Regions from separate parts of the Streptomyces sp. NPDC050625 genome, predicted to be linked through region 2. Evidence: riboswitches for the same ligand, from Rfam matches in the RefSeq annotation. Region 2 holds a riboswitch; the other holds the start of a gene.

Region 1 (5,439 bases), on a different contig from region 2:
CACGACCCCGCCGGCGCCGACCAGCCGCATGCCGCGCCTCGGCTACGACCGCCCGGGCTTCAGCAGCCCCGACGACGGCGGCACCCCGGGCCCACGCCCGAGCTTCACCAGCCCGGACTACACGAGCCCGGACTTCGGGGGCCCGGAACACCAGCCGGAATAGCCCCGGCTTGCGCCCCCGACGGGGCGCAAGCCGGGCAACCGGCAACGGAGTGACCGCCGGATCAGTCGGCGATCGGCAGATACACCCGATTCCCCGCGGCCGCGAACTCCTTCGACTTCTGAGCCATGCCCTCCTCGATCTCCATCCGGCTGGTACCGCAAGGCCTCTGCCTTGGGGCCTTAACGATCTTGACCCGGCCTCTGTCCGTTGTGGAGGATCGTTCTTGGGGGTGGCCCGCGATGCGGATGAGGGTAATCAGACGGCCCGCGTATGTGTGGCTGCCAGTGACCAGCGCGATCGCGAGCTACGCCTGCGCCGCTCTGCTCATCGGGCCGCTGCACGTCGAACCGCAAGCGGCGTTCCTGCTCGGCGGAATGTCGATCTTCTTCTGGGCGCTTGGGTGGGACTCCGCGATCCGCAGTACCGCCGACCGCGTGTCCATCACCAACTTCCTCGTTACTTCGACCGTTGCTTGGAACGAGGTCGCGCGGGTGACGGCCGACGACGGCCTGATCATCGCTCTGCGAGACGGGCGCACTATCGGCTCGGTCGCCTTCGGCAGTTCACTGATGGGCGCTTTTACCGGATACCGGACCCACCAAAGAGCCCTTCGGCTGCTTGGGGAGGCGCACCGTACCGCGTCCCAGGCGCGCCCCGGCAAGAGCAACGGCCCGGTCCAGCTCGACGTGACGTTCGAGTGGAGGCGCCTCCTCTGCGCCCTCGTAGCTGTCTACGGCCCGCTCCTCGTCATCTGGGCACTGTCAAGGTAAGCGTGCCCGGCGCTGCCCCCCATTGAAGGACAGCGCCTGAACGCACATCAATCCGCAAGCGGCAGGTACACCCGGTTCCCGCCGGCCGCGAACTCCTTCGACTTCTGGAGCATCCCCTCCGCGACCTCCTCCGGCGACGCCCCCTCAGCCGCCCCGCCACCGAATCGCTCTGTGATGGATTGGCTGATTTTCATCGAGCAGAACTTCGGCCCGCACATCGAGCAGAAGTGAGCGGTCTTGGCCGGCTCCGCCGGCAGGGTCTCGTCGTGGAACTCCCGTGCCGTGTCCGGGTCCAGGGCGAGGTTGAACTGGTCCTCCCACCGGAACTCGAAGCGCGCGTCGGACAGAGCGTCGTCCCACTCCTGCGCACCAGGGTGCCCCTTGGCGAGGTCGGCTGCGTGGGCGGCGATCTTGTAGGTGATGACGCCGGTCTTGACGTCGTCACGGTTGGGCAGGCCCAAGTGCTCCTTGGGCGTGACATAGCAGAGCATGGCCGTGCCCCACCAGGCGATCATCGCGGCACCGATGCCGGAGGTGATGTGGTCGTACGCCGGCGCGACGTCCGTCGTCAGCGGGCCGAGCGTATAGAACGGAGCTTCATCGCAGATCTCCTGCTGAAGGTCGATGTTCTCCTTGATCTTGTGCATCGGGACGTGTCCCGGCCCCTCGATCATGGTCTGAACATCAAAACGCTTGGCGATCCGGTTGAGTTCCCCGAGCGTTCGGAGTTCCGCGAATTGCGCCTCGTCGTTGGCGTCGGCGATCGAACCCGGCCGAAGGCCGTCGCCCAGCGAGTACGTGACGTCGTAGGCGGCGAGGATCTCGCAGAGTTCCTCGAAGTTCTCGTACAGGAACGACTCCTTGTGGTGCGCGAGGCACCAGGCCGCCATGATCGAGCCGCCGCGCGAGACGATGCCGGTCTTGCGGTTCGCCGTGAGCGGGACGTACGGCAGGCGGACGCCCGCGTGGACCGTCATGTAGTCCACGCCCTGCTCGGCCTGCTCGATGACCGTGTCCTTGTAGATCTCCCAGGTCAGTTCCTCGGCCCTGCCGTCGACCTTCTCCAGGGCCTGATAGAGCGGCACCGTGCCGATGGGGACGGGGGAGTTGCGCAGCACCCACTCGCGGGTGGTGTGGATGTTGCGGCCGGTGGACAGGTCCATGACCGTGTCGGCGCCCCAGCGGGTCGCCCAGGTCATCTTCTCGACCTCCTCCTCGATGGAGGACGTCACCGCGGAGTTGCCGATGTTGGCGTTGACCTTCACCAGGAACCGCTTGCCGATGATCATCGGCTCGATCTCCGGGTGGTTGACGTTGGCGGGCAGCACGGCCCGGCCTGCCGCGATCTCCTCACGGACGACCTCGGGAGCAACGTTCTCCCGCACGGCCACGAACTCCATCTCCGGCGTGATCTCCCCCCGGCGCGCATACGCGAGCTGGGTGACCGCCGTGCCGGCACGGCCGCGGCGCGGCAGACGCGGGCGTCCGGGGAAGACCGCGTCGAGGTTGCGCAGACCGCCGCGGGGAGAAGTGTGCTTGACCCCGTCGTCCTCGGGACGGACGGGACGGCCCGCGTACTCCTCGGTGTCACCACGGGCGATGATCCAGTTCTCCCGCAGCGGCGGTAGGCCCCTGCGGACGTCCGTCTCGACGAGCGGATCGGTGTACGGGCCGGAGGTGTCGTACAGCGTGACCGACTGCCCGTTGGTGAGGTGCACCTGACGAACCGGCACACGTACATCGGAGCGTGAGCCCTCGACATACCCCTTGTGCCAGCCGATGGACTTCCCGGCCTCACCCTGGGCAGGGTTCTGCATGGAGGCAGGCGTGCGTGCGTCCTTGTTGGTCATGAGACCTACTCCCTACGCCGGCATTACCCGGTAACAGGTTCAGCGGTCGACGCAGCGGTTTCCGTCTCGGCCGGCGTTTCATGTGAAACATCACTCTGTTCCACGTGAAACATCGCAAATACGGAGGTCAGCGCCCTCTCAGCCCGGTGCTCCGAGCTCCCGCGTGTGCAAAGGTGCCTCCACGCTAGCGTCAATTCGGCCGCGGTGAACAGAGGGCCCCTACCGTTCTTGCGATGATCTGGCGGTGACCACGACACGGCAGTACCCCTACCCGCCTCCCGAGCCGCCGCACCGTCCCGGCCCCGGACAGCGCGGCGGACACGAGCACGAGGGCCACGGTGGCGGTGACGAGAACCACCACGGGCACGGCCATGGACAGACCCCAGGACACGGGAACGGCGGCGGCCACGGCCACTCGCACAGCCACAGCCACGGCCCCGCCGCGCCCGTCTCCCAGCATCTGCGCAAGGTCATCGCGGCGATCCTGATCCCGTTCACCGCGGCGGTCGTGGTCGGACTCGTCGTGCTCTGGCCCGGTGGAGCCCCGTCACACCAGCGCACGGGAGTCGGCTTCGACCGGCAGACGCAGCAGGCCACGGTCACCAAGGTCGTCGAGCTGAGCTGCAAGTCGGTGAACGCCTCGGGGCAGGCCCCGACGGGCGACACCTCCACCGCCGAGGGCAACTCCGCTCAGCAGGAGGCGAACGGCACCTGCAAGAAGGCGACGATCCAGGTCGACACCGGCAAGGACAAGGGCCGTACGTTCACGGAGATCGTGCAGCCGGACCAGTCACGGCAGTTGCACGAGGGCGAGAAGGTCGTGGTCGCCTATGAGCCCTCGGCGCCCAAGGACCTGCAGTACTCGGTCACCGATGTGAACCGGAAGTTCCCGATGGCGCTGCTCGCCGGGATCTTCGCGCTCGCCGTCGTGGTGGTGGGCCGGTTGCGCGGTGTCATGGCGCTGGTCGCGCTGGCCGTCAGCTTCATGGTGCTGACCCTCTTCATCCTGCCCGCGATCCTGCAGGGCTCGAACCCACTGGTCGTGGCGGTGGTCGGGTCGAGCGCCATCATGCTGATCGCGCTCTATATGTGCCACGGCCTGTCGGCCCGCACCTCGGTCGCGGTGCTCGGCACGCTGGTGTCGCTCCTGCTGATCGGCATCCTGGGCTCGGAGTTCATCGACTGGGCCGCGCTGACGGGCAACACCGATGACAACACCGGTCTGATCCATGGCCTGTATCCGTCGATCGACATGAGCGGTCTGCTGCTGGCCGGCGTCATCATCGGTTCGCTCGGTGTCCTGGACGACGTGACGGTGACCCAGACCTCGGCGGTGTGGGAACTGCACGAGGCCAATCCATCGATGGGCTGGCGCGGGCTGTACCGGGCGGGCATCCGCATCGGCCGTGATCACATCGCGTCCGTCGTCAACACGCTCGTACTCGCCTATGCCGGTGCCGCGCTGCCGCTGCTGCTGCTCTTCTCGATCGCGCAGAGCAGCGTGACGACCGTCGCCAACAGCGAACTGGTGGCGGAGGAGATAGTGCGCACCCTGGTGGGCTCGATCGGCCTCGTCGCCTCGGTGCCGGTCACCACGGCCCTGGCCGCCCTCGTGGTGTCGGCCGACCGGCCAGGACAGGGGGCGGGGAAGGCGGGGAAGCCGGCCGAGGTCCAGTCGGCCGCGACGCGCGGCGGCCGGGGACGACGGCGCAAGAGGTGACACTCCGGTAGAAACGGTGACCCATGAGGAGAACCGGCGCCCAATGAGGAGAAGCGTTACTGCAGTGCTCCGCACGTCACTGTGGGGCGCCTCGCCCTCCATGCCGTAGCGCGTCAGCCTGCGCTCTGCTCCTCGGCCAGGATGCGGACCAGAGCCTCGTCGAGATGGGCGTCGAAGTCCTCCAGCGCCCCCTCCTGGCCGAGCGGCACCAACTTGTCCGTACGGTCCAGGAAGGCCACCAGCGGCGGCGCCGAGGACCGGAACACCGCCTGGTCGCCACCGACCTGAAGCCGGATCAGCACCTCTCCCAGTACATCCGTGTCGGCAGGCGCGATGTGCACATCACCGTCCCCGCACGGCCGGCCCACCCCGTCGATCAGCAGTTCCCGTCCGAAGGCCCACGTCACCGGGGCATCTCCGGGTAGATGGAAGGTCAGCCGCACGGCATAGGGGTCACAAGTCTCGTAACGCAACTCCACCGGAATGCGAAAGGAGAGCTCCTCGGACACGAGAAAGCTCATCATGACCTCTGCCTGTACGGACTCGCGCATCGCCTACCCCGTCTTATGACACCGACCGGCCGGATTGATTCCTTTGACGCTGGTCAAATCTTGCAGAAAGTACACGTGAGATCACAAGGAGTGAGTTTTCAGATACTGATAGAGATCGCCAGTGTCCCCAGATGCCGTCCGACCTCGGCCTGCAGTTGCCGGGCCGCGGGCAGCAGCCGGTCCGCCTGGTGGGCGGGCAGGGACAGGGCCATCGTGGCCGCCGTGGTGCCGACCGTGATGGGGATCGCCGCGCAGACCGTCCCCAGCGCGTACTCCTGCCGCTCCGTCACCGGCTCCATCCGGCGCATCCGGTCCAGCCGCCGCAGCAGGCTCCGGCCGTCGCGCACGGTGTACGGGGTGAGGGGTTGCACCGGGTAGCGGTCCA
Region 2 (5,439 bases):
GCCGCGCTTTCGCCTCCGCCTCGGTCTTCGCCAGCAGCGGCGGGACCCGGGTGAACTGACCGGAGTTGATGTACCAGACACCGGCGCCGACACCGAAGACCAGCAGCACGGCGGCGATGACCGTGAGCAGCGTCCGCCGCGGCCGGGCCGGGCCGCGCCGGTCGGGCACGGGCGGGGCCTGCAGCCGGCTGGTGCGGTCGACGGCCCCCACCGGGGCGTCGTCCTCGTTGACCGGCAGCAGCCGGGGCACGGTCAGCGAGCGCGGGATCACGCTCGTACGGTCCTCGGCGTTGTCGTGCTCCGCGGACAGCGCCTGCGGCGGCACGGCGTCCAACTGCTCGTCGGTGAGCCCCGCGCGGGCCTCGCGGAGCCGGGCCAGCAGCGCCACGGCGTCCTGCGGCCGGAGGTCCGGGGTGCGCGCGGCGGCCTCGGCCACCAGCTCGTCCAGCTCGTACGGCAGTCCGGGCACGGTGGCCGAGGGCGGCGGCACGTCCTCGTGGATGTGCTTGTAGAGCACCGTGGCCGGGGAGTCCCCGGCGTGCGGCTTCTCGCCGGTCAGCATCTCGTACAGGACGACACCGCACGCGTACACGTCCACCCGCGGGTCGGCCGTGCCGTGCTCGATCTGCTCCGGCGCGAGATAGGAGACGGTGCCCAGCACGGTGCCCGTGGTGTTCGTCACCGTGTCCACGGACCGCACCAGACCGAAGTCGGCGACCTTGACCCGCCCGTCGTCCCCTATCAACACGTTCTCGGGCTTCATGTCACGGTGCACGAACCCGGCGCGGTGCGCGCCGCCGAGCGCGGCGAGCACCGGCTCCAGGATGTCCAGCGCCGCACGCGGCTGCAGCGCACCGCGCTCGCGCAGCACGTCACGCAGCGTGCACCCGGCGATGTACTCCATCGCGAGATACACATACGACCCGTCGGCCCCCTGGTCGAAGACCTGCACCACGTTGGGGTGCGCCAGCCGCGCCACGGACTTCGCCTCGCGGATGAACCGCTCCACGAACGACCCGTCGGCCGCCAGCGTCGGATGCATCACCTTGAGCGCGAGCACCCGGTCCAGACGGGTGTCCAGGGCCCGGTAGACCGTGGCCATCCCGCCGACCGCGATCCGCGCCTCGACGCGATAACGGCCGTCGAGCACCTGCCCGACGAGAGGGTCCTGAAGGGTCGTATCCACGCAGGTGAGTGTACGAGCCGCGACCGACAGGGCCGGGGGTTACGCCGATCCGGGGACGGAATGCAGCAGAGCTGTGACTGTTGTGCGACTAGAAGGCGGGGCGCTCGGGATCCAGGTGTGCGCGCCCCTCGGAGGGGGAGGAGGCCTCCGCGAAGTGCCGGGGCGGGATGCGGCCCGCCCGGCGTGCCAGCCGGCCCGCCTCCACCGCGTGCTTCATCGCCTCCGCCATCAGCACCGGCTCCTGGGCCCGCGTCACCGCCGAGGCGAGCATCACACCCGCGCACCCCAATTCCATCGCCAGCGCCACGTCCGAGGCGGTGCCGGCCCCCGCGTCCAGGATCACCGGCACGCGCGCGTGCTCGACGATCAGCTGGAAGTTGTGCGGATTGCGGATGCCGAGCCCGGAGCCGATCGGCGAGCCCAGCGGCATGACCGCGGCGCAGCCGACGTCCTCCAGCTTCCGGGCCAGCACGGGGTCGTCATTGGTGTACGGCAGGACGGTGAAGCCGTCGTCCACCAGCGTCTCCGCCGCGTCCAGCAGCTCGACCGGATCCGGCAGCAGCGTCCGCTCGTCGGCGATGACCTCCAGCTTGATCAGATCGGTGCCCAGCGCCTCCCGCGCCAGCCGCGCCGTGAGCACGGCCTCACCCGCGGTGAAACACCCCGCCGTGTTCGGCAGCACCCGGATGCCGAGCCGCTCCAGCACCGACAGCACGGAGCCGTGCACCCCGGGATCGACCCGCCGCATCGCTACCGTCGTCAGCTCCGTGCCGGAGGCGACCAGTGCCCGCTCCAGCACATCCAGGCTGGGCGCACCGCCCGTACCCATGATCAGCCGGGAGGAGAGGGGCGTACCACCGAGGACAAAGGGATCGTCGGCCATGGGTCAGCCTCCTTGCACGGCGGTGAGGACTTCGACGCGGTCTCCCTCGCGCAGGGCCGTGGCGGACCACTGCGCGCGCGGGACGACGGTTTCGTTGAGCGCGGCGGCCACTCCGCGCGGTGCCGCGGTGAGCGACCGCACCAGGGTGTCGAGAGCGGTGCCGGGCGCGACCTCCCGGCGCTCCCCGTTGACCGAGATGTTCATGCGGGCTGCTCCGAAGGGACCGGGGCCGACGGGACGGCGACTGCGTTTCCGAACCGCTGCGGTGTGAAGGGGCGGGCCAGGTCCGGGAGTTCACCCGTGACCAGGACGTGGGCCATGACATCGCCGGTGACCGGTGTGAGCAGCACGCCGTTGCGGAAGTGCCCGGTGGCCATCAGCAGCCCGTCGAGCGCGGTCGGACCGAGCATCGGCGCGTTGTCCGGGGAGCCGGGGCGCAGTCCGGCCTGCGTCTCCACCAGCGGCAGCTCGGTGATCCCCGGCATCAGCTCATGGGCGTCCCGCAGCAGTTCGTACACACCGCCCGCGGTCACCGTCGTGTCCCAGCCCAGCTCCTCGCTCGTCGCCCCCACGACCAGCTCGCCGTTCTCCCGGGGCACCAGGTAGACATGCCCGCCGCGCACCACGGCCCGTACGGTACGGCTCAGGAAGGGCGCGTACCGCCGAGGCACCGTCAGCCGCACCACCTGCCCCTTCACCGGCCGCACCGGCGGCAGCAGACCGTCCGGCACGCCCGCGAGCCGCCCGCTCAGGCTGCCGGCCGCGAGCACCACCCGGTCCGCGCCCAGGACGTCTCCCTCACGGGTGACGACACCGGCGGCCCGGTCCCGTACGACCGACAGCCGCTCCGCCCACGTGCGGTGGAACACCACCCCCGCGCGCTCGCACGCGGCCACCAGCGCGGCCGTCAGCCGCCGCGGATCGATCTGATCGTCGCCGTCCACCCGCAGCCCGCCGCGCACACCGGGCGCGAGCATCGGCTCCAGGCGCCGGCACTCCCGCCCCGACAGCCACTCGGACTCCAGGCCCGACCGCTGCTGCAGGGCGTGCAGTTCGCGCAGATGGGCGCGGTCGTCGGCGTCCAGCGCGACGGCGAGCGTGCCGCACCGCCGGTAGCCGACGTCGTGGCCGGTGACCTCGGTGAGCTCGGCCACGAAGTCCGGATAGCGGCGGGCCGAGGCGAGGTTCAGGCCCAGCAGGGTCTGCTCGCCGTAGTGCAGTTCCGTGACCGCGGCCAGCATCCCGGCCGCCACCTGGGCGGCCCCGCCGCCCGGCTCGGGATCCACCACGGCGGTGACGAGCCCGCGCTGCGCGGCCCGCCAGGCCGTGACCAGGCCGATGATTCCGCCCCCCACGACGAGGACGTCTGACGTACGTGACGACATGGGCGTCCAGCCCCTCCCTTCGCCGGCATGACCCGGATCAGGTTCGTACGGTCGGAGGCCGCCAGCCTCCCTCTCAGCCCGGTGCGTCCGGGCTCCCGCGAGTGCTTGTACGGTGGCCACCCTAGCCCGCGGAGCTTCGCCCGGGTAAGGGAGCCTCCGTCCACGGCCCGATCGGGAGGCGCGGCGGGCCCAGCGGAACGAGCGTTGTGGAGCAGGTCACCCAGCACGCCCCCTGACTGACAGTTTGTCAGTTGTCTATGGTGATCTGGTGAGCGAGCAGACGCAGCAACGGGGCACGTCACAGGCACGGCGCGTGGTCGTCGTCGGCGCGGGCATGGCCGGGGTGCAGACCGCGGTCGCCCTGCGGGAACAGGGCTTCACCGGCACCGTCACGCTGATCGGCGCGGAGCCGCACCAGCCCTACGACCGGCCGCCGCTGTCCAAGGCCGTGCTGCTCGGCAAGGCCGAGGGCTCCGCCTTCGACGTCGACTTCGAGTCGCTCGGCATCGAACTGCGACTGGGGTGCGAGGCGGACGGCGCGCGCCCCGCCGACCACGAGCTGGACACCGAGTCCGGGCCCGTTCCGTACGACGTCCTGGTCGTCGCGACCGGCGCCGAACCGATCCGCCTGCCCGGCACGGAGGGCGTCCCCGGAGTGCATCTGCTGCGCACCTTGGACGACGCCGAACGGCTGCGGCCCGTGCTCTCCCAGCAGCACGACATCGTGGTCGTCGGCGCGGGCTGGATCGGCGCCGAGTTCGCCACGGCGGCCCGCGAGGCGGGCTGTGCGGTGACGGTCGTCGAGGCCGCCGACCGCCCCCTCGCGGGAGCCCTTCCCGCCGAGGTGGCCGCGCCGATGACCGCCTGGTACGCCGACAGCGGAGCCGCGCTGCGCACCCACGCGCGCGTGGAGCGCATCGAGCCGGGCGCGGTGGTGCTCGACGACGGCGCGCGGCTGCCCGCGGGCGCCGTCGTGGTCGGCATCGGCGCGCGCCCCGCCACCGACTGGCTCACCGGCTCCGGCATCGAACTCGGCGCGCACCGCGAGATCGTGGCCGACGACCATCTGCGCGCCTCCACCCCCGACGTGTACGCGGTCGGCGACTGCGCCTCCTTCCCGTCGGCCCGGTACGGCGAGCGGCTGCTCGTCCACCACTGGGACAACGCCCTCCAGGGCCCGCGCACGGTCGCCGCCAACATCATCGGCGAGGAACCGGCCGTCTACGACCCCGTGCCCTACTTCTGGTCCGAGCAGTTCGGCCGCTTCGTCCAGTACGCCGGTCACCACGCGTCCGCCGACACGCTGCTGTGGCGCGGCGACCCGCTCGGGCCCGCCTGGACCGTCTGCTGGCTCCGCGAGGGCCGCCTCGTCGCCCTGCTGGCGGTGGGCCGGCCACGGGACCTGGCCCAGGGGCGGCGGCTGATCGAGGCGGGCACGCCGGTGGTCGCGGAGCTGCTGACGGATCCGGCGCGGCCCTTGAAACAGGCCGCGGCACGGTAGTGAAAAAGCCCAGCTCGGACGGGCCCGGCTTCCGAGTGTCAGTCCGGGATGGCAGGCTGTTTCCGTGACCGAGATTGACGCAAAGATCGATGCTCTCGTCCCCGCCTGGCTCACGCTGCCCGACATCGCCGAACAACTCGGCGTCGAGGTGACACGTGTGCGGCAGCTGGTCAAGGAGGGCCAGCTCATCGCCGTACGCCGTGGCGAGAACCGCGCGCTGCACGTCCCCGCCGCCTTCATCGACGAGGACAAGGTGGTCAAGGGCCTGTCCGGGACCCTGACGCTGCTGCGGGACGACGGCTTCACGGACGAAGAGATGCTGGAGTGGCTCTTCACTCCCGACCCGAGCCTGCCCGGCACCCCCGCCCAGGCACTGAGTGAGAACCGCGGCACGGAGGTGAAGCGCCGCGCCCAGGCGCTCGCCGTCTGATCCCAACACACCGATACGCCGCAGCGACGTACGCCGAGGGGCCGTGGCCCGGCC

Evidence for each region. Region 2 has a riboswitch for thiamine pyrophosphate ahead of thiO (glycine oxidase ThiO). Riboswitches for the same ligand answer to the same signal wherever they lie in the genome.
Region 1: another riboswitch for thiamine pyrophosphate. It lies ahead of thiC (phosphomethylpyrimidine synthase ThiC); the one in region 2 lies ahead of thiO (glycine oxidase ThiO).

What each region holds. Positions count from the first base shown of each region.
Region 1 covers NZ_JBFAIQ010000005.1:15,498-20,936, forward strand. Annotated here, with positions in the region: gene AB0I54_RS13320 (hypothetical protein) at 1-163, shown strand, start outside; gene AB0I54_RS13325 (hypothetical protein) at 448-933, shown strand; gene thiC (phosphomethylpyrimidine synthase ThiC) at 981-2,783, opposite strand; TPP riboswitch at 2,776-2,956, opposite strand; gene AB0I54_RS13335 (YibE/F family protein) at 3,028-4,503, shown strand; gene AB0I54_RS13340 (SsgA family sporulation/cell division regulator) at 4,617-5,054, opposite strand; gene AB0I54_RS13345 (helix-turn-helix domain-containing protein) at 5,153-5,439, opposite strand, start outside.
Region 2 covers NZ_JBFAIQ010000007.1:72,940-78,378, forward strand. Annotated here, with positions in the region: gene pknB (Stk1 family PASTA domain-containing Ser/Thr kinase) at 1-1,186, opposite strand, end outside; gene AB0I54_RS18355 (thiazole synthase) at 1,275-2,069, opposite strand; gene thiS (sulfur carrier protein ThiS) at 2,073-2,273, opposite strand; gene thiO (glycine oxidase ThiO) at 2,270-3,454, opposite strand; TPP riboswitch at 3,452-3,563, opposite strand; gene AB0I54_RS18370 (FAD-dependent oxidoreductase) at 3,723-4,955, shown strand; gene AB0I54_RS18375 (Rv2175c family DNA-binding protein) at 5,020-5,385, shown strand.